Regions from separate parts of the Paenibacillus sanfengchensis genome, predicted to be linked through region 2. Evidence: riboswitches for the same ligand, from Rfam matches in the RefSeq annotation. Region 2 holds a riboswitch; each other region holds the start of a gene.
The links. Region 2 has a riboswitch for cobalamin ahead of V4U84_RS15125 (anaerobic ribonucleoside triphosphate reductase). Riboswitches for the same ligand answer to the same signal wherever they lie in the genome.
Positions count from the first base shown of each region.

Region 1: it holds a riboswitch for cobalamin, as region 2 does, so the genes downstream of both, V4U84_RS07490 (ABC transporter substrate-binding protein) here and V4U84_RS15125 (anaerobic ribonucleoside triphosphate reductase) in region 2, are expected to answer to the same signal.
Region 3: it holds a riboswitch for cobalamin, as region 2 does, so the genes downstream of both, metE (5-methyltetrahydropteroyltriglutamate--homocysteine S-methyltransferase) here and V4U84_RS15125 (anaerobic ribonucleoside triphosphate reductase) in region 2, are expected to answer to the same signal.

Region 1 is NZ_JBAGJC010000003.1:271,296-281,644, reverse strand. Features, by position in the region: gene V4U84_RS07505 (putative DNA modification/repair radical SAM protein) at 1-5, shown strand, start outside; gene V4U84_RS07500 (TIGR03915 family putative DNA repair protein) at 2-805, shown strand; gene V4U84_RS07495 (TRM11 family SAM-dependent methyltransferase) at 916-1,866, shown strand; cobalamin riboswitch at 1,991-2,196, shown strand; gene V4U84_RS07490 (ABC transporter substrate-binding protein) at 2,393-3,406, shown strand; gene V4U84_RS07485 (FecCD family ABC transporter permease) at 3,403-4,449, shown strand; gene V4U84_RS07480 (ABC transporter ATP-binding protein) at 4,446-5,240, shown strand; gene cobT (nicotinate-nucleotide--dimethylbenzimidazole phosphoribosyltransferase) at 5,334-6,434, shown strand; gene cobU (bifunctional adenosylcobinamide kinase/adenosylcobinamide-phosphate guanylyltransferase) at 6,431-7,000, shown strand; gene cobS (adenosylcobinamide-GDP ribazoletransferase) at 6,997-7,809, shown strand; gene V4U84_RS07460 (cobyric acid synthase) at 7,864-9,465, shown strand; gene V4U84_RS07455 (methyl-accepting chemotaxis protein) at 9,565-10,349, opposite strand, start outside.
Region 2 is NZ_JBAGJC010000006.1:154,577-164,925, forward strand. Features, by position in the region: gene V4U84_RS15085 (nitroreductase family protein) at 1-465, opposite strand, end outside; gene V4U84_RS15090 (ring-cleaving dioxygenase) at 612-1,550, opposite strand; gene nrdI (class Ib ribonucleoside-diphosphate reductase assembly flavoprotein NrdI) at 1,919-2,278, shown strand; gene nrdE (class 1b ribonucleoside-diphosphate reductase subunit alpha) at 2,265-4,349, shown strand; gene nrdF (class 1b ribonucleoside-diphosphate reductase subunit beta) at 4,417-5,376, shown strand; gene V4U84_RS15110 (hypothetical protein) at 5,799-6,386, opposite strand; tRNA gene V4U84_RS15115 (tRNA-Thr) at 6,632-6,703, opposite strand; gene V4U84_RS15120 (MTH1187 family thiamine-binding protein) at 6,811-7,119, opposite strand; cobalamin riboswitch at 7,615-7,857, shown strand; gene V4U84_RS15125 (anaerobic ribonucleoside triphosphate reductase) at 8,090-10,030, shown strand; gene nrdG (anaerobic ribonucleoside-triphosphate reductase activating protein) at 10,027-10,349, shown strand, end outside.
Region 3 is NZ_JBAGJC010000001.1:135,843-146,191, forward strand. Features, by position in the region: gene V4U84_RS00600 (potassium channel family protein) at 1-111, opposite strand, end outside; gene V4U84_RS00605 (DUF350 domain-containing protein) at 139-534, opposite strand; gene V4U84_RS00610 (signal peptide protein) at 531-1,157, opposite strand; gene V4U84_RS00615 (glutathionylspermidine synthase family protein) at 1,158-2,354, opposite strand; gene V4U84_RS00620 (hypothetical protein) at 2,351-3,061, opposite strand; gene V4U84_RS00625 (hypothetical protein) at 3,085-3,300, opposite strand; gene V4U84_RS00630 (putative RNA methyltransferase) at 3,675-4,565, shown strand; gene V4U84_RS00635 (metal-dependent hydrolase) at 4,543-5,043, opposite strand; gene V4U84_RS00640 (FMN-dependent NADH-azoreductase) at 5,186-5,812, opposite strand; gene metE (5-methyltetrahydropteroyltriglutamate--homocysteine S-methyltransferase) at 5,923-8,217, opposite strand; cobalamin riboswitch at 8,370-8,568, opposite strand; gene V4U84_RS00650 (helix-turn-helix transcriptional regulator) at 8,652-9,014, opposite strand; gene V4U84_RS00655 (multicopper oxidase domain-containing protein) at 9,320-10,303, shown strand.

The DNA of each region.
Region 1 (10,349 bases), on a different contig from region 2:
CATGAACTGGGCTCGCCAATCGGCGTACATTTATGATGGCAGCTTTGACGGCTTTCTTAGCTGTGTGTTTGAAAGCTTTGACCGCAAGGAAGAAGCGGTGGATATCCGGCCGAGTGAAGATAATCTGTATGTTCTGTTCGATGCCGTATGGGTGGAGACCGATCCGGTAAAGGCGGCCAGAGTTTACAAGGGAATCGGTGTCAAAATCTGTCCGGCGGCGCAGGAACTGATCCGTAACGGCTTCCTGACATGCATGTCCGATAAGGAACTGCTGCTGTACCGTTTTTTGCGGCTTGGCTTTCAATATGGACGTACGGTCATGGATATGCTGACGGAAGATACGGTGCATCGGCTCCATAAGGCGGTGAAACATTTAAGGACGGAGAGCCATGCATATATGGGATTCGTCCGGTTTGCGGTATATGGCGATGTTCTGGTCGCCGTTATTGAACCGAAGAATCAGGTGCTGCCGCTGCTGGCGCCCCATTTTTGCGATAGATACCGGGGTGAATCGTTTCTGATTTACGACAAGACGCATAGACAAGTATTGATGCAGCGGCAGGATGGTCCACCTGCTGATCGAGTGGGACTATTTTGCATGGAGGAGCTTATATTGCCCGAGCCGGACGACGAGGAGAAGTCCTACCGGAGGCTGTGGAAGCAGTTCTATGATACGGTGGCGGTCCGGGAAAGAAGCAATCCCCGGGCCCGGCTTTCCCATATGCCCAAACGTTATTGGACCCAGTTAACCGAGATGCAGCAGAGCGATCCTTCTCCAGGCCCCTTCCCGAAACGTCTTCGTTAAGCCCCGTTCTTCTGCTACAATGGTTCAGTGAATGCTTAGAATACCTAAGTCTTTTGCTTGACCGAAAACGATCGGCTCTAAGCGAGGCAAAGTAAGAAGGAGACGGGAACGTGGACTTGAACGAGAAGCCCGATAGCTATATCTACCCCTACGCGTGTCATGAGAACGAGAGCGAACTATGCAGGCTTGAGCTTCACAGTTTGTTCGGATATGCCCCCAGAGCTCATTTTTTTATGGAAAGCGGAACTGCCATCGGAGCAAATCGGAGCCCTTTTATTTCCATGGAAATGAAAGTATTGGGAAGGTGCGGCTCCCTCGAGGGGATTCTCACTCTTGCGGAGAAGATCGACTTAAAGGGAAAGACTTTTAAAGTGAAATATATTAAAAACGGAGTCCCTCGCAGCTATGAGGACCAGCGTCAGTTGGAGAGAACAGTGGGAGCCCGGATCCGGGGCAGGGCGGAGATGCGGCAGCCGGATATCCTGTTCGGTCTTTTACACGACGGGGAATCATGGAGGCTAGGAGTCTGTCATCCCACGGACCCTATTTGGCAGAGACACAAACATAAGCCCCGGAATTATTCGACAGGGCTTTCCGCGGCTATGGCCCGGAGCCTGGTTAATATCGCGGTCCCTGCCACGGCCGGAATACGGGCGATCGATCCCTGCTGCGGGATGGGCAACGTTCTGATCGAAGCCCTTTCCATGGGGATCGAGATTGTGGGACGGGATCTTAATCCGCTCGCTATTCGCGGAGCGAGGGTAAATCTGGCTCATTTCGGGTACCGGCACGAAGAACTTGTCAGTATCGGTGATATGAATGAAATTGACGGGCATTTTGACGCGGCGATTTTAGATATGCCTTACAATTTATGCTCCGTTCTTCCCCTGGAAGAGAAGCGGGCGATGCTATCAAGCCTGCGCCGGTTCAGCGACATTTCGGTGGTCGTATCCACGGAAGAGCTGGAACCCGAGTTGGAGCGGGCGGGTTTTCAAATTCAGGGCTTCGCCAAAGTAACGAAGGGGGCTTTTGTGCGAAGCATCTGGGTATGCCATAGCTGATTGGGGGCTTATCACGAGCCAGCTGAATACTTGGACGAACCGCACAGCGGAGCCGCTCTTTCGTATTGTAAGTTTACGGCTTTTCCCCTATAATCCAAAAGAGATAGATCGCCTGGATTCAAGCGAATAAGAAGTACCCGTCGGTCCCGAAGCCCGCTTGTTTTGCGAGCCCAGGGTTAAAAGGGAAGCCGGTGAAAGTCCGGCACGGTCCCGCCACTGTATACAGGGACGCGCCCATGCATGCCACTGTCTTACGCCACAGTACGACGGGAAGGCGGGCGTTCGTCGGTACCTGGAAGTCAGGAGACCTGCCCACGGGAATGTTAGACGGTCCTTCGAGGAAAGGATGACGTTCTGCTTAGAGGACGGACCCGAGCGTTCCGGCACAGGAACATGACGGCTCCGCTATAACTTTGTAGACGTAACCCATCCGCAGGATGGGTTTTTCTTCATGAAGAGACATCAAGTTTCGCTTTATGTCAGGCAGACCAGTCAAGAACTACAGAACACAGAAGGAGCGAAAGAGATGAAAAAGTGGACCAAGATCTGGGGGATCTGGCTTCTGGCCATTCTGTTGCTCGTCACCGCAGGCTGCGGGGCGAACGGTAAAAATGCCGCGGAGAACGGCAATGGCGGACAAGCTCAGCAGCAACAGGAAACGCCAAAGGATACGTCGAACGCAGCGGACCAAGAGAGTCCGAAAACGACTTATCCGCTTACGGTAAAAGACGGGTACGGCAGCGAATTTACGTTCGAATCGGCGCCGCAGCGCATCGTGTCTCTGGCACCGTCGGAAACCGAAGGGCTGTTCGCTTTGGGGCTGGACGAGCAGATTGTCGGCGTTTCCGACAATGACGATTATCCGGAAGCCGTAAAAGACAAGCCGAGAATGGGCGGCTTCCAGGTTAATGTGGAAGCGGTCGTTGCGGCTCAGCCGGATCTGGTGCTGGCGGGGAACCTGGTTGGCGAGGATACGGTGAAGAGTCTGACGGATCTCGGTTTGAAAGTGTTACGTTCCAACGCGAAAACGATGGAAGAGGTCATGGCGAACATCCGGTTGGTCGGGCAAATTACGGACCGTCAGAAGGAAGCCGGCGAGGTAACCGGCCAAATGCAGGCCGAACTGGATAAGGTAAAAGAAGCGGTGGGCAAGCTGCCGGCCGATCAGAAGAAAAAGGTCTATATCGAGTTCTCGCCAGGATGGACGGTCGGTAAGGGCGAATTTATGGATGAAATGATTACGCTGGCCGGCGGGGAAAATGTCGCTTCCGATATTACCGGCTGGAGCGAAATCAACGAGGAAAACATTATTAAGGCGAATCCGGATGTTATTCTTTACGCCAAAAGCGTCGTTGACGAGAACAACCGGACGCTCGCCGACATCATCAAGAGCCGTGGAGGCTGGGATAAGATCACCGCGATTAAGGAAGGTCGCATTATCGGATTGGACGACAATTTGTTGAGCCGACCCGGTCCGCGCGTGACCAAAGGGCTTATTGATGTGGCGAACGCGATTTATCCGGATTTGATTAAGCCGTGAGGACCAAACTGGCAGGCTACGGATTTATAGGCCTCGGGCTGCTGATTCTTACCCTGCTGGTCTGTGTGGGATTCGGCTCCGTCAAAATGCCGATCCTCGAGATCGCGAAGATCCTGCTTCATCGTCTTCCGGGCATCGGCCATTGGATCGAGCCGACCTGGAATACGGCTTCGGAGCAGATCGTCATGCAAGTCCGGCTGCCCCGCGTGCTCCTCGGCCTGCTGGTCGGGGCGTCCCTGGCGGTTGCGGGTGCGGCGTTTCAGGGCGTGCTGCGCAATCCGCTTGCCGAGCCGTTTACCCTCGGGGTTTCCTCCGGTTCGGCTGTGGGCGCGGCGGTATTGATTTTTTTCGGGTGGCAGTTTTCGATCATCGGGGTGTTTACCCTCCCGGTCGTCGCTTTTCTGACCGGGGCGGCTACGCTATGGATCGTCATGTGGCTGGCCCGGGAGAACGGCAAAATCCCGATCGAAAATCTGATCCTGTCAGGTGTGGTCATGCAGTCCTTCCTGGGTGCCGTCGTCTCGTTCCTGACGGCGATGTCCAAGGAGATCGTGAACCAGATCATGTACTGGACCATGGGGAGCTTGAGTCTGCGGGGATGGTCCTATACGGCCATCCTGCTTCCGTATCTGGCGCTGGGAGGTTTGTTTCTCTGGAGCAGGGCGCGCTCGTTGAACCTGTTTGCCTTGGGGGAGCGGGAAGCGGCCCATTCCGGGCTAAACGTGGAATCGACCAAGCTGATCATTCTCCTCGTCGCTACGCTAATGACGGCTGCGGCGGTTTCCGTATCGGGGGTCATCGGGTTTGTCGGCCTCGTCGTGCCGCACATGATCCGGTTGATCACCGGACCCGACTATCGCCTGATTATCCCGCTCTCTGCGATCGGAGGCGGTATTTTCATGATGTGGAGCGATTTGGCGGCCCGTTCGTTGCTTGCGCCCACGGAAATCCCGCTCGGGATCGTAACGGCTTTTGTCGGAGCGCCGTTTTTTGCTTATCTGCTGTATCGTAAAAAAAGCGCAAGGGAGAAGGAGCTGTCATGATCCAGGTTAAGAAGGTCACCAAGTGCTACGGGAAATTCAAAGCCTTGCAGGACATTGACTGGAGCATTGCCCCGGGGGAGTTTTGGGGCGTGATCGGCCCGAACGGCAGCGGGAAAAGCACCCTGCTCAGCTTGCTTTCCGGCGTCGAAGCGCCCGATCGGGGGGAGATCTCCTTGGCCGGGCGCTCTTTGTCCTCCTACGGCCGAAAAGATCTGTCCCGGAAGCTGGCCGTGCTGCAGCAGGACGGGCTTCCTCCTATCGCATATACGGTCCGTGAAGTTATAGAGATGGGCCGGTTTGCCTTTCAGGATTGGCGTGGCCGGGAAAAACAGGGCGGCGCGGAGGATTTGCTTGAACGGATCATGAGGAGATTGGAGCTGGCCGATCTGGCGCATCGGCCGCTCAGCAGTCTGAGCGGCGGGCAAAGGCAGCGGGCCGCTCTCGCCAAAGTGATGGCCCAGCAGCCGGAGGTCGTTTTACTCGATGAGCCCACGACCTACCTGGATATCCGTTATCAAATGCAATTTATGGATCTCATCGCCGGTTGGCAGCGGGAAGAGGGCTTGACGGTTGTGTCCGTCATGCACGATTTGAACCTGGCCTCGCTTTACTGCGACCACCTGCTCGTGCTTAGCGGCGGGCGCATTTCCGGTCAAGGAACTCCGGCCGACATTCTCGTGCCCGAAACCTTGGAAAACGTGTTTCATGTGAAGTCTTACAGCATTCCTCATCCCGATTCGGGGTCTCCCCAACTGCTGCTCCGGAAAGCGCAAGACTTCATGCCGCAATGAACGGTGGAGTGAAATCAATGCGCCGTTGACGTCATAGGGATAGGCATTGATTTAGGATTGAATTTATGGTTATTCAAGGGAGGAATTTTTCCGATGGTTCGAAGCGTAATGGATATAGCCCGTTCGATTTCAGCACTGGATTTAAAGGCGTCTGCCGCAGCCCAGGCTCATTTGGACAGTTTGACCAAGCCCCCCGGTAGTTTGGGCAAGCTGGAATGGCTCGCGATAAAGCTGGCGGGCATCACAGGGCAAGTGACCCCTGCCTTCCCGAACCGCGCCGTCGTCGTCATGGCTGCCGATCACGGCGTATGTGCGGAGGGCATCAGCGCGTTTCCCGCCGAGGTCACTCCGCAGATGGTGGCGAATTTCCTCGCTGGCGGAGCCGCGGTCAATGTGCTTGCCCGACAGGCCGGCGCGGAATTCATGTGCGTGGATATCGGCGTGAACGCCGATCTGGAGCATCCGGACCTGATCGCTAACAAAGTCCGGTACGGCACCGGTAACATCGCTATCGGTCCGGCGATGAGCCGGGAGGAGGCCGAGGCGGCGATCCTCGTCGGCGCCGAAATCGTGGAGCAGGCGGTTGCGCGAGGCATTGGGTGCTTCGTAACCGGGGAGATGGGCATCGGCAACACGACGGCCAGCGCGGCGTTGATGAGCGCATTTACCGGTGTTCCCCCACAGGACACCGTCGGCCGGGGCACCGGGATCAGCGAGGAACGTTGGCTGCATAAAGTGCGCGTGGTCGAACGCGCTCTGGAATGTAACCATCCCGATTCCGCCGATCCGGTCGGAACGCTCGCTAAACTGGGCGGCTTGGAAATCGCCGGCTTGACCGGCGTCATTTTGGGCGCCGCCGCAAACCGCTGTCCCGTGGTCATCGACGGCTTTATTTCCAGCGCTGCGGCGCTGGCGGCACAGCGGATCGCGCCGGAATCGGCCGGGTATATGATCGCTTCGCACGTCTCTCAGGAGCAAGGGCACGCCCAACTGTTAAATATCCTCGGGCTTGAACCGATGCTCCAGTTGGATATGCGTCTGGGAGAAGGAACCGGCGGTGTCTTGGCGCTTCATTTGCTGGACGCGGCCTGCCGGATTATGTCCGAAATGGCCACCTTCGAGAGCGCGGGAATTTCTTCCGCCAACGAGGAAGTACAAGAAGGAACCTCCGCAGCCGGGGAGAGCGGGTTATGATCGTGACGGTGACGGGAGGAGCCCGCAGCGGAAAAAGTTCGTTCGCCGAACGTTGGTGCATGAAGCATGCTCCGTCGGGATGGTATGTGGCAACCGCGCAGGCCTTTGACGAGGAGATGCGCTTGCGGATCGGTCGCCACCGCCTTCAGCGCGAGGACAGCCGCTACCCCTGGACAACGTTGGAGGAACCGCTTCGGCTCGCCGGGCTGCTGAAAGAACTGCCGGAACGCGCAGGCTTTTCTTCGGACGCCTGCGTGCTGGTCGATTGCCTGACTCTTTGGCTGTCGAATATTCTTTTGGCCGCGGAAGCCGAGGGGCGGAGCAACGAGACTGCGCTTCTCAACGAGATTTCGCGGTTGCGTGAGGCGGTTGCCGGGTTTCCCGGAACAATCGTTCTGGTGACGAATGAAGTGGGCAGCGGGATCGTACCCGAGTATCCGCTCGGCCGCTTATACCGGGATTACGCCGGCATGCTGAATCAGAGGATGGCCGAAATATCGGACCAGGTCTTTTTGGTGACGGCGGGCATCCCGATCGAACTGAAAAGCAGGGAGTACTTGTTATGACACAAAAAGGACGGCCTGTCTGGGCCGCTTTTCAATTTTTGTCCCGGTTTCCGGTCAAGGCGGAGCTGGATTTTACGCCGGAGTTGCTTAAACGAAGCGTTAAGCACTACCCGTTGGTTGGCGCCGCGATCGGCCTGTCCGTATCGTTGGGAGGAGCTTTATCCGTTCAGGTGCTGCCCGCGTTTCCGGCGGCGGTGCTCGCTTTGATCCTTTGGGTCTGGCTGACGGGCGGCTTACATTTGGACGGCTGGATGGATTCGGCGGACGCTCTGCTCAGCTACCGTTCCCGCGAGAAAATGCTGGAAATTATGAAAGATAGCCGCGTGGGGGCGATGGGGGTGCTTGCCTGCGTGCTGCTGCTTCTGCTGAAGGCTTCGCTGCTGACGTCACTGTTCACGGCGGGACCCCTGTCGGCGGGGGCAGCTCTGCTGACGGCCCCGGTATGGAGCCGCTGGTTTATGGCCTGGGCCATGTCCAAATGGCCGACCGCGCGTGAGGGTGAGGGATTGGCGGGCCTGTTTCGCGGCCTAGACGCCAGGGCCGCGGCGCAGGCCGGGATCTATGCCCTGATGCTGACCGCCGCAGGACTGGGTCTTGCGGCGGTGTTGCCTGGGGCCGGGCCTGGCGTGCTTCAGCTTGGCATTTATTTCGCTGCCGCTCCGGTGCTTACGGCAGCGGCCGGTTCGCTGGCCGCCGGCAAAATCTGTTCCAAGCTGGGCGGAATGACGGGTGACACCTACGGGGCGTTGAACGAAGGGCTGGAGGCGCTGCTGCTTGTGCTGGCGGTTCTTGTCTTTCAGACAACATAGGCCGTTGGCGGTTGGAAAGCCCTTGTGACAGATCAGGAATGGAGGCGGGACTTGATGAATGAAGCGGTCCAAAACCGGGGAGCGGAACCGGGCAAGGGGAAAGTGCTTATGGTGCAGGGGACGGCCTCCGATGTGGGCAAAAGCGTGATCGTCACCGCGCTTTGCCGGATTTTTACCCGTGACGGATTCCGTACGGCCCCCTTTAAGTCGCAGAATATGGCTTTAAATTCTTACGTTACCGAGGATGGTTTGGAGATTGGCCGCGCTCAAGGAATTCAGGCGGAGGCTTGCGGTATACCCGCGACGACCGATATGAATCCCGTGCTGCTCAAGCCTACCGGGGAAATGCGCTCCCAGGTGGTGGTGCATGGCAAGCCTCACGCCCATCTGAGCGCGGCGGGTTACCGGGAGGAGTTTCTGCCGATGGCCAAACCTCTCGTGATGGCGGCGCTTGGGCGGCTCCGGCAAACGTACGATATCGTCGTGATGGAGGGTGCCGGAAGCCCGGCGGAAATCAACCTGAAGCATCGCGACATCGTCAATATGAATCTGGCCGGATGGGCGGATGCGCCGGTGATTCTGGTGGCCGATATCGACCGCGGCGGCGTGTTCGCGTTTCTCGTCGGCACCCTGGAACTTCTGGAGCCGGAAGAGCGGGCCCGGGTCAAAGGATTTGTTATTAACAAGTTCCGGGGGGATCTGGCGTTACTGCAGCCGGGCCTGGACTGGCTCGAGGAGCGTACGGGCATACCCGTGCTGGGCGTACTGCCTTTTGTGCCGGACCTGGACATCGAGGCGGAGGATTCGGTCGTGCTGGACACGTATTCAGAGCGCCCGACAGCCGGCCGGGAGGTGGATATTGTGGTGATTCGCTATCCCCGGATATCGAATTTCACCGATTTCGATATCCTCTCCGCGGAACCGGACGTTTCTTTGCGCTATGTCCAGAATGCCGATCAACTCGGCACCCCCGACATCATCATCCTGCCGGGAACCAAAGATACGATCGGCGATCTGGAGTTTTTACGGGAGCAGGGGCTGGAGAGCGCGATTCGGGATTGGATGGAGCGCAGGCCGGATGCCCGGCTTGTCGGCATTTGCGGCGGTTATCAGATGCTGGGCCGCCAGCTTCATGACCCTGACGCCGTGGAGTCCGTGGTTCCCCGCAAGGCGGCAGGGCTGGGCTGGCTGCCGGTGGAGACGACGTTTCTGCCGGGAAAAACGACAGTTCGTGTCGCAGGCAACACTCTGCCCGGGATTGCGGGCTTTGAAGACCCGGCCGGCGGCGGATTTCCGATCAGCGGATACGAAATCCATGCGGGCCGCACGGAACCGGTACGAGGCGTCAGACAGGCGTCGCAGGCCGAATCCGAAACGGTGCCGCTATTTCTTATCCGCGAGGCGGACGGATCCGAACGGTTCGAGGGAACCGCGCTTCAGAACGGGAGGGTGTTTGGCACCTATCTTCACGGGGTGTTCCAAAATGACGCCTGGCGGCGGGCCTGGTTGAACGGGGTGCGCGCGGACAAGGGGCTTCCTCCTTTGGAGTCGCGGGTAGCGGCCGCTTCACGGAAAGAGTCCGGATTCAACAGGCTGGCGGACCATGTCGAGGCCCATTTGGACATGCGGCGAATCTATAGCCTATTGGGGCAATAGTCTAGCAAACTTGAACAAGGCTCAAATATGTTACGTAAAAAAAGCCCACGTTTAAGGTACATCCTCAAACGTGGGCGTTTTGCGTCACGAAAAGTAAACTTATACTTTAAACTTCTCTACCGCATCTTTGAGCGAAAGCGCCTGGCTATACAGAGACTGGACTGTCTCGGTATGAAGCTCCATTTCGGAAATTTGCCGGTTGGCGTATTCGGCGATCTCCTTGATGCTTTTCAGCGATTTGTCCGTAATATTCGCGGCCTCTTCGACCGAAGCGGTGACTTCCTCCGTGCCGGCGGATACTTCCTGCGTGGAGGCGGAGACCGACTGAATCGTGGCATTGATGTTTTGAATCATTTCCGTCAGCTGGCCGAAGGCGAAGCCGGCCTGATCAACACGCTCGCGGCCGGACTTGATTTCGTTGCTTACGAGTTCCATGGCGTTTACGGAATTCATGGCCTCTTCCCGAATGCTGAGCAGATACTCTCCGATTTGGTCCGTCGCCGACCGCGATTGCTCCGCGAGCTTGCGGACCTCCTCGGCGACTACCGCGAAGCCCTTGCCGTGCTCGCCCGCCCGTGCCGCTTCGATCGCGGCGTTCAGCGCCAGAATGTTGATCTGCTTGGTGATGTCCATAATCACGCCGACCACCGCGGCGATGGACTCCGAGCGTTCATTTAGAACGGAGATATAGCTGCGCGACTTGATTGCCGCCTGTTCGATCGTTTTCATCTGCTCAACGGCCGTATTGGCGAGCGAGTTGCCGGACTCGGCCTCCGCCGAAGCATGCCCGATCTTCTCCGTCACCGCGGCGGATGAAGTGGCGATATGCTGCACGCCCTGCGAGATTTCTTCCATCGCCCGGGCGTTCTCCGCCGCGGTGGAAG
Region 2 (10,349 bases):
ATCAATTAAAGGGTTATAATGTTGCAGAGAAGCACCCAGTCCCTCAGACTCCAAAGCCGTCCATACAACCAGTTGAAGCATACCGGATGATTGGTTAGACCAAATCGGGAAGTTATCGGCGTACAAAGCAAATTGTTCTTGGAGGGATTTAACTACCGCCTCATCTTCAAAGAACAATACGGTACCATAACCCGCTTTAAAGGAATCCATTTTTTGTTGGGTCCCCGAGAAATCTCCATCTCCAACCACTTTCTTCAAAGTTTCAGTCGTAATATCCCAAAGTTTATCATGTGCAGCGCCTGAAAGTACAAGAACGCGGGCCGTTTGGGAATTAAAAGCTGAAGGTGTGTATTTAACAGCAAATTCTACGATCTCTTTAATTCTCGCATCAGAGATATTTACATTTTTATTGATCCCGTAATACGAACGTCTCTCCTGTAAAGCTGTATAAAGATCTTTTGCCATGAACAAAACCTCCTGAAATTGTTCTTCTTTCCATATTCATTGGAGATATTTTTCCCCAAAGCGTACAGAATTATTATAATTCACACCGTAACTTTGAAGACGAGTATCCCAATATAAGCAATCAAACAAATCCACCCCTTCGTCAGTTAGTCCAGCTCTCTTACCTCAAATGGGAGCAGGACCTTTTCGATTTCAGCTCTATGAGGCTCGTACTGAATAGGCAACTTCAAATCTTTCCCCATGGTTTCAAATGTTTCATCATGTGCGAACCCTGGAGGATCTGTGGCGATCTCAAACAGAATTTCCCCATGCTCCCTAAAGTAAATGGCATTAAAGTAGTTCCGGTCACGAACAGCCGTGACTCCATAGCCATGTTCAGCAACATATTTTTGCCAATCCAATTGATCTTCATTGTCCTTTGCACGCCATGCTATATGATGAACCGTACCAACACCCATTTGACCCCTGCCCACTGGAGAAAGTTTGAGGTCTATCACATTGCCGATGTCGGCGGAAGAGTGATACCGTGCAATATCTCCCTCTTTGCCTATGAATTCAAGTCCCATGACTTTCTCCAACAATTCAGCGGTTTTTTCCGGTTGTGCAGACAGCAGGGTCGCTCCCCCAAAGCCTTTAATGGCAACATCGGAGGTAATGCCGCCGAAATTCCACATATTAGGCTCTCCTGCTTCTCGTTCCACAATTTCCAGATGGAGTCCGTGAGGATCGTCAAATTCCAAATATTGCTCACCAAAGCGTTCGATTTTAGAGAAAGGAACTTCAAAATGCTTTAGCCGGTTTTCCCAAAAGCTTATTGCACCCTTAGGCACAACATAAGAAGTAACCCCTACTTGCCCATCGCCGATAGTTCCCTTATAAGCATTAGCCCATGGAAAGAAGGTAATAATCGTCCCAGGTCTGCCGCCTTGATCACCGAAGTACAAGTGATATGTACCTGGGTCATCGAAATTGACCGTTTTTTTAACTAAGCGAAGCCCTAATACACCGGCATAAAAATCCACATTTTCTTGAGGGTGTCCGACAATAGCGGTAATATGGTGGATACCCATTGTTTTTTTACTCATTTTTATTCCTCCTATTTTAGATAAATAAAATCGACCTACAATTCCGAATCAATAACTCTTAATATAAAGATATTTTAGAAAAAAACGATCCAACGAATATTGTCCTTTATCTTGCCTGACAGTTAATTAAGCAACCCTTCAAGTCACTTAATATCACGAATCTTAATATTGAGATATTTGATATTGAGGTAATTTTATAACCTTTTCTATTCAAATGTCAACAACTTTTTTTAAAATATAAAATGCATCATCACTACCTGATTTATTCAACATTGCAATTGACAATTCTATATATAGTTATAAAATGGATGAAGTCGACTAAATATAGTGTTCTACTTTATTTTATAGAATTTAAGGAGGACCCTACGATGCTAATTGCCTATGATTCGAAGACCGGCAACGTAAAAAGATTTATATCCAAGCTTAAACTCCCGGCGGTTCAAATTGAAGATCAAATGACGATAAATGAACCCTATGTACTCATTACATATACAACAGGATTTGGCCAGATACCGAACAAGGTATCTTCCTTTTTGCAGCACAATGCTGACCATCTTGTTGGTGTGGCTGCCAGCGGCAATCGTAACTGGGGGGAAAAATTTGCAAAAAGCGCAGACTTGATCTCGGATCTGTATCATGTCCCCATCCTCAGTAAATTTGAGTTATCCGGGACTTCGACCGATGTAGAGCGCTTCAAACAGGAGGTAAATCGAATTGCGACATATTGAATTGAACAACATGTTAATGAAACGGGATTCTGACGGTTTTTTTCAGTTAGAAAAAGACCTGGAAGCAGTAGATGAATTTATGAAGGAAGTGGCAACCAGAAGTCTGGAATTTGCCAATTTTGAAGAACAAGTACGGTATATGATTGAAAATGACTTTTATGAAGATTTTTATAAAAACTATTCCTCCGAAGAAATTTTAGAATTGTTTAATATCACTCATAGCTATAACTTCAAGTTCCCTTCCTACATGGCGGTATCCAAATTTTATACCGACTATGCACTGAAGAGTAATGATCGTAAGTTGTACCTTGAGCATTATCCGGATCGGGTAGCGGCTGTAGCTCTCCATTTGGGACGTGGTGACGGTGACACAGCCCGTATACTCGCACGAGCGATGATGGAACAGCGGCTACAGCCCGCAACCCCGACCTTTCTTAATGCCGGAAAAAGCCGCCGTGGAGAAATGGTGTCCTGCTTCCTGCTTGAAATGGACGATTCGCTAAATTCGATCAATTATGTCTTAAACACATGCATGCAGTTATCCAAAATTGGTGGCGGTGTAGCGGTCAATCTATCTAAACTGCGGGCCCGCGGAGAAGCAATCAAAGGTGTCGAAGGGGCGGCAAAAGGAATTATGCCTGTCCTTAAGTTGATGGAAGACAGTTTCTCCTACGCGGATCAGATGGGCCAGCGCAAAGGCTCGGGTGCAGCCTACTATAATATTTTCGGATGGGATGTTATAGAGTTCCTTGATAGTAAAAAAATTAACGCTGACGAGAGAATTCGACTGAAGACCCTCTCTATCGGTCTGATTGTTCCAAACCGTTTTTATCAATTAGCGCAACACAATGAGCCAATGTACGTTTTTGCGCCTTATAGTGTATACAAGGCGTATGGCATGCATCTTGACGACATGGACCTTGATACCATGTACGATACGCTGGTCGCTGATGACCGTGTTACCAAAAAAGCAGTGATGAGCGCCCGCGACATGTTAACGAAAATCGCAATGACCCAGCTTGAATCCGGTTATCCGTATATTGTTAACAAGAGCAACGCAAATCAGGCACATGCTCTCAAAAATGTGGGTCAAATTAAGATGTCGAATCTGTGTACCGAGATTTTTCAGCTTCAGGAGACGTCCGAAATTGCGGATTATGGTCAGCCAGACACCATACGCAGAGATATAAGTTGCAATCTGGCTTCCTTGAATATTGCAAATGTCATGGAACACAAAAAAATCAAGGAATCCGTTCACGAGGGGATGATCGCGCTGACCGCAGTCAGCGATATGACCCATGTAGAGAATGCGCCGGGTGTTGCCAAGGCAAATCGTGAAATGCATTCGGTGGGTCTCGGCGCGATGAACCTGCATGGTTTCTTTGCGAAGAACAAAATCGCGTATGAGAGCCAGGAAGCCAGAGATTTTGTGCGAACCTTCTTCATGATCATGAACTATCATTCACTGGAGAAAAGTATGGAGATTGCCAAGGCAACTGGACAACGTTTTTACGGATTTGAAGAGTCAGAATACGCAACAGGGGTATATTTTGAACGTTATCTCCGAACGGACTACCGGCCGACAACACCACGAGTGCGGGAACTGTTCGCCGGGATTGATATACCGGGACCGGAAGATTGGAGTACGCTGAAAGAGAACGTAATGAAAAACGGCTTGTACCATGCTTACCGTTTGGCCATTGCACCAACCGCCAGCATTTCCTATATCCAAAATGCGACATCCAGCGTTATGCCTATCGTAGAGCAAGTTGAAACACGCACATACGCTAACTCCACAACCTATTATCCAATGCCTTACCTGCAAAAGGATAATATCTTCTTCTATAAGTCGGCGTATCAAATGGATCAATTCAAGGTCATAGATTTGATTGCAGAAATTCAACCTCACATAGACCAGGGAATTTCGACGGTTCTACATGTTAACAGTGATGTTACTACCCGACAGCTGGCACGTTGCTATCTGTATGCTGCACATAAAGGTTTAAAATCGCTGTACTATACGCGTACCAAAAAGCTGTCCGTGGAAGAATGCCTAACCTGCTCGGTCTAATACCTAAAGCAGTTGACTTATCGGTTAATTAGTTTCAGCTCTATCACAAAGAAGGGGAGATTATCCAATGCCAGGAATTCAAGCGGTCAATTGGAACCGCCCAGATGATGACTTCACGCTTATGTTTTGGAATCAAAATATAATGCAATTTTGGACAGATGATGAAATCCCTTTGTCCGACGACAAAATGACCTGGATGACACTCAGTAATCAAGAAAAAGAAGCTTATATGAAGGTGTTGGGCGGCTTAACTTTGCTTGATACCATCCAGGGTGGCGTAGGCATGCCGCAGATCTTGGAGCATGTGGACGGTTTGCAGCGCAAGGCTGTACTGGGGTTCATGGCCATGATGGAACAAATCCATGCTAAATCGTACAGCAGTATTTTTACAACTCTGGCTTCCACGGAAGAAATTGATAGTGTATTCCGCTGGGTGGAAGAAAATAAGCATCTCCAAACTAAAGCGCAAACGATTCAGCAATACTATAACAACATCAATACTAAAAAAGATCTTTATTTCGCCATGGCCTCATCTGTGTTGCTGGAAAGTTATTTGTTTTACAGCGGATTTTTCTACCCGCTCTATTTGGCGGGTCAAGGAAAACTTACATGCAGCGGAGAGATTATCGACCTAATATTGCGTGATGAAAGCATTCACGGTGTTTATGTCGGGGTATTGGCCCAGGAAATTTACTCTGAACTGAACGAGGAAGAACAACAGGAAGTGTACAACTCCCTGGTAACGTTACTGCATTTCTTGCACGATAATGAAGAGCAGTACACCGAGGAGATATATACTTCAATCAATTTAGTGGACGATGTTAAAGTTTTCTTGCGGTACAACGCTAACAAGGCAATGATGAACCTTGGTTTCGACCCCTTATTTGAAGATGAAGAAGTCAATCCGATAGTGTTCAACGGCATCAGTACCCATACTAAACAACATGATTTCTTCTCCAAGAAAGGCAATGGCTATGTCCGGGCTTTGAATGTAGAGCCTTTAACGGACGATGATTTCATTTTTTGAAATTCGTTTTGTATAGGTTGAACTAAAGAACTGGCGTTGGGCAAGAATGTGAACTGGTTTCGGAGATACGTTGCCAATATCCACAATGTCAATATAAAGCCCCACCGCCGGAGTCCACATCATTAACGGGAAAATCTCCTGTTAATGTACCGCTCTTGGCTCTTGGATCGGATTTAGCTGGAAAAGCTCCATCTATTTCGCGGCCCTATTGCCGATATACACAATTTCAGGCGAATTAGCGGGAGTTTTTCCAGCTAATTTCCCTCTGCAGCCGTATACGTACCAAATTAACGGGAAGAATTCCCTTTAATTCGAACCAAACCATTAGTTGCAGGTCAAGAGTGCGAAAGAACCCTCTCCGGTTAGTCACACAACCAAAAGAGCCCGCGCAGTTGCGGGCCCTTTCGGTTTGTGCGTCTAGTTTATTTCTTGCTCGCGTCGATCTTCTTCTGCAGCTCCGCGATTTGTGCGTTGGCTGCATTTATCTTCTCCCGGTACTTATCGATGAGATGCTGGCTTTCCGCAATGTTCGCTTCGATCGCTTCGACTCCGCCAGGTAATTTAACCTTGGCGGCTTCTTCGGCCTTGATCCGTTCTTCGTAACCCTTTATAGCTTCTTTTTCGGCATTAATTTTTACATTTAAGCCGTTAATTTCCTCTGTAAGCTTGTTTATTTGATTGGTCCATTTAGCCTCCGGAGTTAACGCACTCCCCTCTTGCGCAGGAGCCGGAGCCGTTGTGCCTCCTGTTCCTTCCAATACGATCGTCTTCCCCTTTACATCGAGCGAGGTCCCCGTAGCTTCCGCGATTGCCCGCACCGGAGCGTATGTAGAACCGTTGATAACCGCCGCTTCAGCGATCATCTTGCCGTCCTGCTCAACCGCATAGACTCCCGTTACCTTCGCGCCCATGATCGATTTAACTGCCGCGGCAAAAGTCGGAACTCCTCCGAAAAGCAGCGCACCAACAACCAAACCAGACACCGCGCCCGTTATGAAATTCTTCTTCATCAATAGCTCCCCTTTGGAAAATAATTCTACCTATACCTATTATCAGCCACGAAGGTTGATAGTTTCAAGTATTTAATCCGTAAGACAGTTCCCTCCGGAATGAATCCCATCATAAAGAGAACTTGAGAACTTGATAGGATTTTAAACCGTTAGAAGAATATTTGAAGTTTGTCTTTTCACGCAAAAAAAAAACGCGCCCCCCCCCGAAAACCTCGGAAGCCGCGCTGTGCTTGAGTTATGAAAGATGCTGGTGAAGGGAATTGAACCCCCGACCTACGCATTACGAGTGCGTTGCTCTACCCCTGAGCTACACCAGCAGAATCACTTGGTAAAGTGAAACAAAAATTATTATACTCCGTTTTAAAAATATTGCAAGGGCCAATGTCTGGTAATTAAACCAACCATTTGCTTGGCTGCAACAGGGTTAGGATGAACCGAGTTTATCCTGCACAGACCGCAGCTTCTGCTCCGAGGAGCTCTCTTTGTCCCGCCGGTCATCGATTTTAACCGAAGTGGAAACGCGCTGGGCCCCGGATTGAAACGGAGCCTCATGGATCGCCCGAATCGCCGTAAAAATTCGATCGAGCGGCCCCTCGATAATCGTACTCATCGAAGTCAGGGTGCATTGGACTCCTTCCTGCTTTTCAAGTACCCGCTGCAGCTCGGCAACATATGAACTCAGACTGGTGGAACCTGTACCGATCGGAATGACCGTAACTTCCGCGATCGCCATGTGACAACCTCCCGTTGTTCCGCTAACCGGATTTTTTATTTATTGTAACAAGTTCGGGACCCGGAATTCAATCGGTAAAGGTCGAAAGGTCCGTCGCTTGTGATAAAGACTCGCTCTGCGGTGGGCAATCGAACCTCCGATTTTATCTAACGCAAACTATAACCGCTATTTGCGCCAAAACGGCCGGTCTCCATTTTTATCGGACACAGTAGTGGCTATTATTTCCGTTACGCGTTAGTGCACCTCCACCCGAAACAACCCACCGCAAGCAGACAACGGACTCCCCTCCGCCCCCGCTTACTCCCCTCCCAAACTAGCAAACGCTTACCTCATCATCGCCACAATCTTGCCTCAAAATCTACTATTTTTTTTCGTCCCCGATTCCCCGCATCCTGATTGCTTTCGACTGTTTTTCAGCTGTTTTTCAAATTCAAATTCTGTTATCCGCCCGTTTACAAACACAATATATTGGGTTATTATGATACAACATCAACCAAATATAGTGTACAGACGGGTGAACCGGCACAAGCACGATGCCGGGGCTTAATAGGGAAGTGCGGTGCAAATCCGCTGCGGTCCCGCCACTGTAACCGGAAGCTTTATAGAGAGTGCGATCCCCCGGGTCTCACTAGCTATAGATCAGCATCCTCCGGCATATGCCACTGCAGACGCCATTGTCCGCGGGAAGGAGCCGGAAGGTCCGGAAGCCAGGAGACCTGCCCGTCTGGATGGCACCCGAGTAGCCCTGCGAGGTACAGGCCAAGGTGTCCGCTTGCCGCCATACATATAAGTCATTCTGGCGCGCCGCAAAGGCGACGTGCTGTTTTCAAAGAGCGCAACCGGGCATTTTCGACCTCTTTGGGGGTGGAAATGCTTTTTTATTTCTAATTGTGAATCGGAAGGAGATTTTATCATGGCACTGCTCAACCATTTCACTACAAATACAAATAAAGGTACCTCCAAGGAACAAATGCTGGATGAAGTTATTAATCTGGGCGAGGAAATCGTATCCAGCTCCAATTTGGAAGTCCTGCGCGAAAACGCCAATTTGAACGGGGAAAGCTTCTCGGGCAAAATGAGCAAGTTCGGCAGCGAATACGCCAAATGGTACGCCAACCATTTCGTGATGCCTGCGCGGCTCGTTCAAGCGATCCAAGATAATGTGGTCTATGTGCACGACCTCGATCAATACGCCATCGGCACGACGAACTGCATTTTTATCCCGTTTGCCAAACTGCTCCGTGAGGGCTTCAATACCGGCAACGGCAGTGTCAGACCGCCGAATTCGATCATGACGGCGATGGCGCTCGTCGCGATTATTTTCCAGTCGCAGCAAAACAGCCAATACGGCGGCGTCTCCGCCAACATGCTCGATTTTGACCTGGCCCCTTATGTGGCCAAGTCCTTCGCCAAATACTTCCGCAAAGGGCTGGATTATTTGGAAGAAGGCGATCCGGCCGCCGACCTCGGCGGTGAGGTGACCATGAGCCGCAGCGATCTCCGGGAGCGGTTCCCGAAATCTTTCCGATACGCGTTAAAAGAAACCGAAACCGAAACGCTCCAGGGCGCGGAAAGTCTGATCCACAATCTCAATACGATGTCGAGCCGCGCGGGCGGGCAAATCCCGTTCACCAGCATCAACTACGGCACCTGCACTTCGCCGGAAGGCCAGCTCGTTATCCGTTCGCTGCTGTCCGCGACAATGCGGGGACTCGGCAGCGGGGAGACGCCGATTTTTCCGATCCAAATCTTCAAGTGTAAACAGGGCATCAACCAGAATCCGGGCGAACCGAATTACGAGCTGTTCCTGATGGCGGCCGAATGCTCGGCCAAGCGGCTCTATCCGAACTTCGCCAATCTGGACGCACCGCTGAATCTGATGCATTACGATCCGCAGAATCCGGATACTGAATTCGCCACTATGGGCTGCCGCACGCGCGTGCTGAGCGACCGGTTCGGCCGGAACCGCCTGTCCGGCAAAGGTAATCTTTCCTTTAATACGCTGAATCTCGTCAAGCTCGGACTGGAGCACGGGATCGCGCTGGGCCGGCGGAAGGAAGCCGATGAGCGCGGATTCTACCGGGAGCTGGACCACTACCTGGACATTGCTCTGGAAGGCCTGCTGCACCGCTTCCAGATCCAGTCCGCCCAAAAAGCCAAAGCCTCGGACTTTATGATGCGTGAAGGGGTATGGGAAGGCGGCGAACAGCTCGGTCCGGATGACGCGGTCGGAGAACTGCTGAAGCACGGCAGCCTTTCCCTCGGCTTCATCGGTCTTGCGGAGTGCATGAAGGCGATGTACGGCAAGCACCATGGCGAGGATGAAGCGGTCTACAAAAAAGCTTACGATTTGATCGCCTACATGCGCGACTACTGCGACCGGATGAGTGAAGTTCACAACCTGAACATCACCCTGTTCGCCACCCCGGCGGAGGGGCTGTCCGGGAAGTTCACGAAACGCGACCGCGCCTTTTACGGTACTGTGCCGGGCGTTGTGGAACGCGAGTATTATACGAACTCCTTCCACATTCCGGTGTATTACAAACTCAGCGCCGCCAAAAAAATCGAGCTCGAAGCGCAGTTCCACGGCCTGTGCAACGCCGGAGCGATCTCCTATATCGAATTGAACGGCAACGCCCGCAGCAATCCGGCGGCGTTCCTGAAGATCGTCCAATACGCGCTTTCGCAGCAGGTCAGCTATTTCAGCATCAACCATCCGATCGACCGCTGCTCCGCCTGCGGTTTTGAAGGGATTATCGGCGCGAACTGCCCTTCCTGCGGCAGTCACGAGAACGATGTCCATATCCGCCGCCTGCGCCGCGTCACCGGCTATTTGACCGGCGACTTCCAAACCCGCTTTAACGCGGCCAAACAGGCGGAGGTCCGGGACCGGGTCAAGCACGACGCATGAACATCTGCGGCTACTACCCGGAATCCATCAATGAAGGCGAAGGCCTCCGCGCCGCCATCTTTATCAGCGGCTGCCGCCATTACTGCAAAGGCTGCTTCAGCGCAGCCACCTGGAACTTCAATTACGGCGAGCCGCTGACGCCCGAACGGGAGGCGGAGATCATCGCCGATATTGCAAACAACCCGCTGCTGAGCGGGGTAAGCCTTCTGGGCGGGGATCCGTTTTTCTCCGCGACGGAAGTCGGCGCGTTTGTCGACCGTCTCCGCGGGGAAGCCGGCCCGGTCCCGATCTGGATTTACAGCGGCTATACCTATGAGGA
Region 3 (10,349 bases), on a different contig from region 2:
CAGCAGAAAGGCTACGGTAGCGCTAATTAGAACAAAGCCCAGAATTACCATCCCGAGAGATGTCTTGGGCATGCGCATCAGTTTCGTAGTTATTCGAAGAAAAAAGTGCACGTCCTGCCCCCTCCCCGGATGCTTCCGTCAGATAATGAGGCTGCTGACCGCAAACGCGGTTCCGACAAACACCAGGCAGAGCAAAATTCCTACAGCCACATTACCTTGCTGCAAGTGATCGGATATCTTGAATCCCGGCGTAGCCAGTTCGAAGATCCAATAGGCCGCAATCAGACAAACGTATCCTACGGCAAACCACATGATCATGAACCAAATGGAGGTGTTCGTATAAGCGGCGACTCCCAAAATGATCGCCGTACCCATGAATTTTCCGCCCATCGCCAGTGCGGCCGCTTTATTCCCCTTCTTCAACTCTTCCATATCTTTATATGGTGTCATCCAGCTGAAAATCAGCATGCCGAGCAATTGCAGCCCGATGATCACAACCACGCTTACGAGAATATTAACAATAATCGTCGTCACTTTGCCCACCCCCTAAATTTCGCAAAAGCCGAATCGTAATCGGCAAAATCGTGAACTTCCTCCAGAATTACCGATGCTGTTTTTGCTTTTTCCAAAGCTTTATATCTGGCGTCGTCGATCGGCTGTTTGATCCGGTTGCCCGTAGGCAGCTCCAGGACGGCAAAATTTCTGGTTTTGCCCTTGTACTCGGTCTTGTACACACCGACCAGTTTCACGTCCGTCGTGACGGATACTTTGAGCTCCGCAAGATCTTTATCGGCGGCCGCCTTATCCGGATAGGACTTGATCGTATTCCAGGCGGACAAACGGACTTCATTCTTCTGATTCTCATCCGTTGTCAGTTCGGCATCCATAAACTGCAGAATCCAGACTTTATCCCCTGTTCCGTAGTTATTGTCGTTCGGCAGCAGCTCGTTGTCGGGGAGTATTGTCATATCGCTGCCCACCAGATCTCCGACAGTCCCTTCCTGAATCCGATAATCCCAAGGGACACGGGCCTCAGTCAAAGCGGCATCGGCACCCGAATCCGTATGGAAGACGCTGGATTGCGCTCCGCAGGCGCTGAGCAGAACCAGGGACATACATCCGGCCAGGACCCATCCCAGCAAACGCTTGATTCTCATTTATTTCACTCCTATCGCAATAAAATGACTGGCATTACCCGTAATAGGACCGCCTGCACGGCCAAGCAAACCGCAAGGAGTGCCATTAATTACAAACATGCCGGTCAACAAATGCAATTCTCCTACCGCTGTCTCAATCCTGGCGAGCTCCGTCCGCTTCTGATAGACCGAAGGAAACAGCACGCTGCTGTCAAACCCTTCTTCGTCCTCAATCTCCAAATGCCCGCCTTCGTCAAACATACGTACGGAACCGCCCTCGCGCCCAAACATCGATTTGGATACGAAGTTTCCGGAGAATACCGGCTTGTTGTATGTTGGCAGCATATAAGCCTCGATGGCTTTGCGCTCGGCTTCGTCAAAGAGCAGCCCCAGCTCGTAGAGCCCCCAGACCGCGGCAAGCAAGCCCTTGGATTGGAGCAGCAAGCTGTGCGGCGGGTTAAACAAGGTCAACCGGCCCGATTCGATCGCATAGGCCATCGCTTCCCCGGCGTCGTCCACCGCCATCCATTCTTTGGGATATAAAGCGAACAGACGGTTTATTACTTTCCCGTCCTTATTCTTTAGGTAGCAGTTATCAAACCATAATTCCAGACAATCCTCACAAGTCATCGTTCTTCCGCTGTGCCGAACCAAGGCCTCGATCGTTCCGGAGTCCTCCAGGTGGCTGCCATAGTCGACGCACGCCGCGCTTTCCGGTTGCTCCACGGCCCATGCCGCCGCTACCTGGTCTTTCATTCCCGCGTTCGGAGAGGAGTGACCGGCCTGTTCCAGCACCCAAGGCGTGGCAATTGAAGCCTCCACATAGCCGGTCGGCGTATCCGCATTCAGCTCCAACAGCCGGATACTGCCATCCTGGGACACGGCAAAATCGAATCTAGCATACCTGCTGATTAATCCGGGTTCCGCAAGGAGCTCTCCGTCAAGCATCTCCCACAACAAAGGCGGGATGCCCAGGAGCTCGTAAAGATCCGGTCTGCGGTGCACATATCTGACCGTTTTATCAAGGATCATCCAGAGCATGCGGGAGGCATGCAGCAGTTCATCATAAGCGGATTGCTTCATCCATACGATCTGGTCGATCCAGTAAGCTTCGTCCTCCAAATCCGCCCAGGTAAAGCCAAGCTCGTAAAGCTGTTTCACCCGTCCGGCCCGATCGGGATCCGGCACGCCCGCTACTTCAAACACCCTGTCGGTCATCCGCCAAAAAATCCTTTGCCGGAGCTTGATCTGCTGGAGGATCCCGATATGGAGCTGCTACTGCTTGATTTCGAACTGGAAGATGAGCCGAGGCCGCTGGATTTGCCGCCGATTCCACCCGGGCTCGAAGAGGTCGAACGCCGTACGATCGATCCCTTCGTCGAGGTCGACGTTTTCGGAGGGACCACCGAACCGGCTACGGGCTTGTTCTGGAAGGTCCCGCTGGAATAAGTGCGCGGTTTGTAAGGTGTCGAAGTTCCCGCGTAATAGCCTCCATGTTTCTTGTGCCAACCGCTTGACGAGTAATTGGACCCGCTGTTAAACAGCAGGTGATAAAGGAGCATATCGTCCCAGCCGAACCCGGTTCCATATCCTCCATAATTGTTTACGATCGTTGTTCCGCCGGAACCGTTATCGCCTGTGCCCGCCTGCGTCTGCTGCTCTTCCTCCTTCTCGAACGGAATCGGAAGATTCCAGTCGACATTCTTGTCAAAGTACGCTTTGACTTCCTCGGTCGACCAGGCCACGAGCTTCGGTTCAGCGCCGCTCCCCGTTCCGGTTGCCTCAGCGGTACCCGCTGGAGCGAGAAACGCATTGGCCAAAAGCGCGATCCCAAGCGATGTCGATAAGACGCGCAGCGGTTTGCCGTCCGGCGCAAAAAGCTTCGATTCGCCGGTTTCCCCTGTCTTTTTTTTGTCTTCTGCCAAAACGAATTCCTCCTTTCAAAAGCCTACTCGTTTCGGATCGGAACCAGCAAAAGTTCCAGTTTTCCTTCATCGACATTCAGCCGTCCCTCGACGGCTTCAAACTCCCTGCCGCCAACCACGATATAATTCGCATGCTCCAAGGCGGTAATCATAACCGGAGTCCAAACTCGCTCGTCGATTTGCTGAATCTGGCCGTCAGCCATTTTCTCGAACATTTTGACACTCATGTTGTTTTCCATACACAGTTCCCCTTTCCTTTCGTTAAATTCCTTTCGTTAAACTATGTTATGTTACGAAAATCATGCCGGATGGTTTCAGGACCTGACACGATCCCCAAAACTTACATCGCGCGCTAATGGGCGAAAGCCCTTTTTCATCATAGTCAAATTGGGAGGGCTTGCCAAGGAGATTATTTCTCAGGTCCGTGATATAATTTTTGAGGAGGTTAATTTCCTCCATATGATGAAGACAAGGGGCTCTGTCATGATTATTCAATTCATTCGTTATCGTTAATGAAGGCATGGTCGAACAACTGGGTATTTTTGTAAATTGATGCCTGGTTTGTTTGTCTATGCCTTTTTCATTGGGATAAATGAATGAATGAGGTGTATACATGAGTCCATCGAATAAACTGGAGTTAGCCGCCAGACGGCTCTCCCGCCAAGTTTCGCTTTTCCGCTGCCCGTTCTGTCAGGGGCCGCTTCAAGTCGCCGGCGGAAAAAGTATGATCTGTCAACAAAGGCATACCTTTGATATATCCAAACAAGGTTATGTGAACTTTTTGCACAAACCTATAGAAAGCAAATACGGAACCGCCTTGTTCACATCGCGGACCGAGGTTTGCCGCAGCGGATGGTTTGCTCCGTTAACCGAGCGTATCTCGGCAAAACTCCTCGGGGCCCTGCCGTCCGAACGCCGGAGCCTACCGCTTCTCGACGCCGGCTGCGGGGAAGGCTCGCATTTGGCTGCCATCGCCGAGCGGATTACCGCCTTTAGCAGCCGCCAGGTTGACGGAGTCGGACTGGACATCTCCAAAGAAGGCATCGCGCTTGCCGCCAAGCGGCATAGCCGGCTTTCCTGGTTCGTGGCCGATTTAACAAAAAGCCCGCTCTCCGACCACAGCTTCGACGGAATCCTCAACATCCTCTCCCCTTCCAATTATGGGGAATTTCATCGGATTCTGTCCAAGGACGGCCTGCTGGTTAAAGTGATTCCCGGCCCCGACTATCTTCGGGAGCTCAGGGAACTTCTCCATCCGGGCAGCCGCAAGGAAACCGGCGTAGCGGCGGAAACCCGGCAACGCATGCAACACGGCTTCCGGCTGGAGGACTCCCCCCGTTTGACGTATCAACGGGAGGTTCAACAACCTCTGCTTGGACACCTGATCGCCATGACCCCGTTGTCCTGGGGCGCGGATTCCGAAGCTCGCCGAATAGCCGCCCATCTGGCTCAGCTCATGGTAACCGTCGATTTCATCCTGCTCATAGGACGGAAGCGTAGCTGAGAATCGGGTAGATCAGAACCGCCGCTCCGAGCAGCAAACGGAATACGCCTTCGGCGAAAGATCCCGTCTCAATCGCCAGGAATTTGGGCACAAGCCGAAATTTCCGGTGCCAAGGCCATAATAGCGCCACGCCCTGGTCATTGAACATGTCGATCAAAGTGTGGGAAGCATAAGCAAGAATAAGAGTCCAGAAAAATAACGCAGGCAAAGCGGACAAAAGGCTGCCCAGCGCCAAAATGAACAGAAGCGAGTGCGTCAGCGTCCTGTGTTTGATCTTCGTCAATTGAAGAATCCAGGACAAAGGCAGCAGCAGCTTGGCCATCGTCGATCCTTTCTTGTCGATATCGGCCAGCGGTCCGGCAAGACAGCCGATCGTCAGCGCCGCCGCGCTCTCCCAGCTCAACAGCGGCTGATGATAATAGACCAGCACACCTTCGGCGGCGAGCAGACCGGCAAGACTATGGGTTTTTTGCAGCATACAACAAGTTCCTCCAAGCTTATCCATGATTGTAAAACGGATTATACCAAACATATGATCGCATTGTCTCGTCCAAATTTAAAAAAGGCCTATCCGCCGAGATCAAAATCTCGGTCGGACAGGCCTTTTCAATGTATAGAAATTAGAATTTGGCAGCCAGATCAGCCGCACGTTTCACGCCGTCCTGAATAATGGACTCCGCGCGATCCGGGAATTGATTATGCCCTTCCACAATCACGGTTTCCGGGTTTTGAATGCCCCAGAAGCCCAGCGTGGTCAGCATGTACTTCATCGACATTTCGGCGGCCGCCGCCGGACCTTCGGAATAAACGCCGCCGCGCGCCTGCAGCAGGGCAACCTTCTTGTCGCCAATCAGGCCAACCGGCCCTTGCTCCGTGTATTTAAACGTTTTGCCCGCTTGATTCAAATAGAACAGGTAGGTCAGTAGTTGCGCCGGAATCGTAAAGTTCCACAGCGGGAAAGCGAAAACGACTTTATCGGCGTTCAAAAACTGATCCAGGTATGTGTTTGCCAGATCGGCCGCTTTTTGCTCTTCCGGCGTAACCGACAACCCTTTGCCCAGCTTGAACAGTCCGTTCAGCATATCGTTATCGTAGTAAGGGAGCTCGGCTTCGAACAGATTCAGCTCGGTGATCAGATCATCGGGATGAGTTTCTCTGTACGTTTTCAGGAAGCTTTCATACAGCTTGACCGTTGCCGATTGCTCGACCGGGCGGTTATTGGCTTTAATAAACAAAACATGTGACATAGCGGTTTTCCTCCAAAAAGTTTATTTTAGCTAACTAATATTCTCGTACTATATTTAGTATAGTAACAAAGGAATATCCACTATGTCAAATGTTGTTTGCCAAACCCTATTTATTTGGCGGAAACGGACGAACCGATCGCTTCCCGGCTGCGCTTGGCGGCCGAAACCATATTTTTTAGAGCGGCGACGGTTTCTTCCCGCCCGCGGGTTTTCAGTCCGCAGTCCGGATTGATCCAGAACAGCTCCGGATCGAGGACTTGCAGCGCCCTGCGGACCATCGCCATCATTTCCTCTTCGGCAGGCACCCGCGGACTGTGGATATCATACACGCCGAGCCCGATGCCGAGCGGATACGTATTCTCCTCGAAGCTCTGGATCAGCTCCCCGTGGCTGCGTGACGTCTCGATCGAGATCACGTCGGCATCCAGATCCCGAATCGCATCGATCATGTCGTGGAACTCGCAATAACACATATGCGTATGAATTTGCGTAGTGTCACGGACCGAGGATGTCGTGATTTTGAAGGCCTTGACCGCCCAATCGATATAGGCCTCACGGTCAGCCGGCTTTAGCGGGAACCCTTCCCGCAGCGCAGGCTCGTCAACCTGAATCATCGTTATGCCCGCTTCTTCCAACGCCTCTACTTCTTTACGCAGCGCCAAGGCGATTTGGTAGGTTACAGTCTCCCGCGGCAAGTCGCTGCGGACAAACGACCAATTTAATACCGTCACCGGACCCGTCAACATGCCTTTGACCGGTTTCTTCGTCAAGGACTGGGCAAAAGCCGTCTCCTTCACCGTCATCGGGCGATCGAATTCCACGTCGCCATAAATGAGCGGAGGCTTCACGCAGCGGGTGCCGTACGATTGGACCCATCCTCCTTTGGTGAACGCAAAGCCAGGCAGCTTTTCCCCGAAAAACTCAACCATATCCGTCCGCTCAAATTCGCCGTGAACCAGCACGTCCAGGCCGATTTCCTCCTGGATGTCGATCCAGGTGCGGATCTCTTCGCGAATGAATTCGTCATACCGTTCGGCCGTCCATTCGCCTTTGCGCCATTTTTGACGGGCCGCACGAACTTCGGCGGTTTGCGGAAAGCTTCCGATCGTCGTTGTCGGAAGAAGCGGCAGGTTCCACACGCGCTGCTGCTCCCCCCGACGTACCTCAAACGGACTAATCCGTTCGGAAGGCTGCTCCGCGATGCTTCGAACCGCCTCCTGGACGTTTTTGCGGCTGCGCGACGGGTCCGCGTTCAAGCGTTCCAGGGCCTGACGGCTTTCCGCCAGCAGGGCCGGGGTTTCGCCTTGCAGCGCCTGATGCAACGCCGCGACTTCATCCAGCTTCTCTTCCGCGAAGGCCAGGGCATCCTTGAGCACCTCCGGCAATCCCTCCTCTCCCTGGGCCGAAACCGGCACATGCAGCAGGCTGCAGGAAGGCTGGACAATCAGATCGGAATCCGCAGACAGCAGCCCCGCAATCTCGCCGATGAAATCCTGGACCGCGGGCAGATCGGACCGCCAAATGTTGCGGCCGTCCACCACTCCCGCAGCCAACGTCTTGCCGGCCGGGAAACCGTGTTGCCGAAGGGCTTGCAAGTTGCCTTCCCGCCCATGCACGAAATCCAGGCCAATCCCGCGAACCGGCAGTGCAATAATCTCCTCGTACCGTTCGACGGCATCGAAATACGTTTGCAGCAAGATCCCGGCTTGCGGCAGCTCTGCCGAAATCGCACTATAGATTTCCTGAAGCAGCGCCAAATCCTCATCCGATACGAAAGTAACGAGCGCCGGTTCATCGACTTGAATCCATGCCGCACCTTCCTGGTCCAGTTCGCGCAAAACGGTGACGTACAAAGGCAAAAGCTTTTGGCTCCATTCCCGAAGACTTCCGGACGCGCCTTTGGACAGCTTCAGAAAAGAATATAATCCGAGAACGACCGGCTTGCCGGCGATTCCCAGCTTCTCTTTGGCTTCACGGTAGGCTTGGAGCGGGAGATTCGCCGTAAGCTCCGGCTCCCTGTTTCCCAGCTCGGGGACGATGTAATGGTAGTTCGTGTTAAACCATTTGGTCATTTCGCTGGCAGCAGCGGTTTTGCTGCCTCTGGCCACCGCGTAGTATGTTTCGAGCGGAACAGGTCCGCCGCTGTATTCAAAGCGTTCGGGCACAAGTCCGAACATTACGGCCGTATCCAAAACCTGATCATAGTAGGAAAAATCCCCCACCGGAATCCAATCGATCCCTTTCCCCTTTTGCAATTTCCAATGTTCGCTGCGAATTTCGGCTAACTGGCGGTGAAGCTCCGCCTCCTCCAATTTTCCGCTCCAGTACGCTTCGATCGCTTTTTTCCATTCCCGCTGTTTGCCGATTCTGGGGAAACCCAAATTTCCGCTCGATATTTTACCCATAATTATAAGCCTCCTCAACATATGTCTTTCGAAAATAGCAATAAATGCGGCAAGAAATCAAAAAGGCCCTCTTTAGGCAATGCTAAAGAAGACCTTCGTATAATTGTCCGATGGATCGAATCTCTAACACCTCCCTATCTCCCGTAGGTACAGCAGTGTTGCCGGAAAAGGCAGGTCTCCTGGCTTCGGAGTCATCGCCGATCACGCTGCCTTCCCAGTGTCTTTCGACATCAGTGGCCATTTCTCGCATGACGGCTCCTCCGTTACAGTGGCGGGACCGCGCCGGCGTTTCACCGGACTTCCCTTTTAAGCTTCAGCCGCGGCTGAAGCACCTCTTCCCACATTATGCAGTTTTAAGTATGAACTCAATACTAACGGATGTCGCCGGATAATTCAACAGTAATCTTATCGGGATCTACTAGTTTCAACTAAAATTAATTAAAGTTATCCGCTACCGCTTTGTTCAGCATGCCGATGCAGCGGTCAAGATCCGCTTTGACCTGCTTTTTGTAGAGTTTGGCTTTTTCCGCTCCATCGTCGGTAAAATGGTACAGCACGATCTCTTGAAAATCGACGCTGGGGTCATTGCCTTTCAAATGCTTGGTCCTGTATAGAATCCCTTCCTGCACCAGTTCGTGGAGGGCCCGGTAGATTTCGCTCTGCGGCGGTACGTAGCCGAACGGCTTGAACTCTTCTTTCAATTCCTCCAGCATTTGATAGCCGTAACCCCTGCGCTGTTCCACTTTCGTGATCAGAAATAGCTTCAGATAAGCCCGCTGCGCAAGCATAAATGCCATAGCCGTCCCCCCTGTTTCTTATAGATCAATATAACTGAAGTCTAAAATTTGTACAACCGGACCATCTTCCCCTGTTTTACTGGATTGGTAAAAGAACAAGATACGGTGGTCTTAACTTAAAATTGTGAGGATCTGGGTACGCGCAAAATGCTTTTTCTATTGTGAATTTTTCATATATTGAAATTGCATAATTAAGGTTTTGGTCGTAGCCAAATGAACTATTTTTACTTATGTGATTTATATCACAATTGAGTGTTCAATTCCCTTGTACCCTTGACTTATCGGATAAGAGGAGGAATCGATCCATGAAGTTTCTAAAGCCCGCTTTTTTCGTCCTGGCCAGTCTCCTCGTGCTGTTGACCGTTTGGTTTTCGGGTTCCGCTCAGCCCGTTCGAGAGGCCGAACCCGCCCAGGAAGCAAAGACTCTCGATCAGCCTCCGGTCGAGCCGGTGGTCCGCCGCGACGGTCAGGTCGTTCATATCGAACTCACCGCCCAAGTATCGAATGTGGAGATTTCCGAAGGCGTCGAATATAACGCCTGGACCTTCAACGGCACTGTTCCGGGTCCCGTCCTCCGGGTCAAAGAGGGGGATATGCTGCAGTTCACTTTGTCGAATTTGGACCCCAATATGCCCCACTCGATGGATTTTCACGCGGTGCATGCGGCTCCCAGCAAGAAATTTATCGATGTGATGCCGAATGAAAAGGGCAGCTTCACCTATACTGCGGCGACGCCGGGGGTGTTTATGTACCACTGCGGCACAAGCCCCGTTCTGATGCACGTCGCTAACGGAATGCATGGCCTTATCATCGTGGAGCCGAAAAACGGTTATGCGACGGATTCGCTGATCGATAAGGAATATACGCTCGTCCAAAGCGAATGGTACAGGGAGCATGACGAAGAGGCTTTTCTGCATGAGGAACCGGAATATGTGGTGTTCAACGGAGATGATTTTTCCTTGAAAAATCATCCGCTGCTGGCCAAGGTCGGCGACCGGGTCCGACTGTACGTCTCCAACTCCGGACCGAACGAGGTTTCCTCGTTTCATGTCGTCGGCGCCACGTTTGATATTGTCTATATGAACGGGCACCCCAAGAACGGGATGTATGGCCTGCAAACGGTGCTCATTCCCGCGGGCGGCTCGGCGGTCGTCGAGTTTACCGTGGAGGAGGAAGGCGATTACCCCATTTTAAGCCATCAATTGAAGCATGCCTCCAAAGGCGCAACCGCGATCTTGCGGGTAACCGCGGACGGCAAAGATACGAACGAACCCGCCATGGCGCATTAGTCCGCAAAAATCAACGATTTTAATTCAAAACCAATGTGATAGAAAT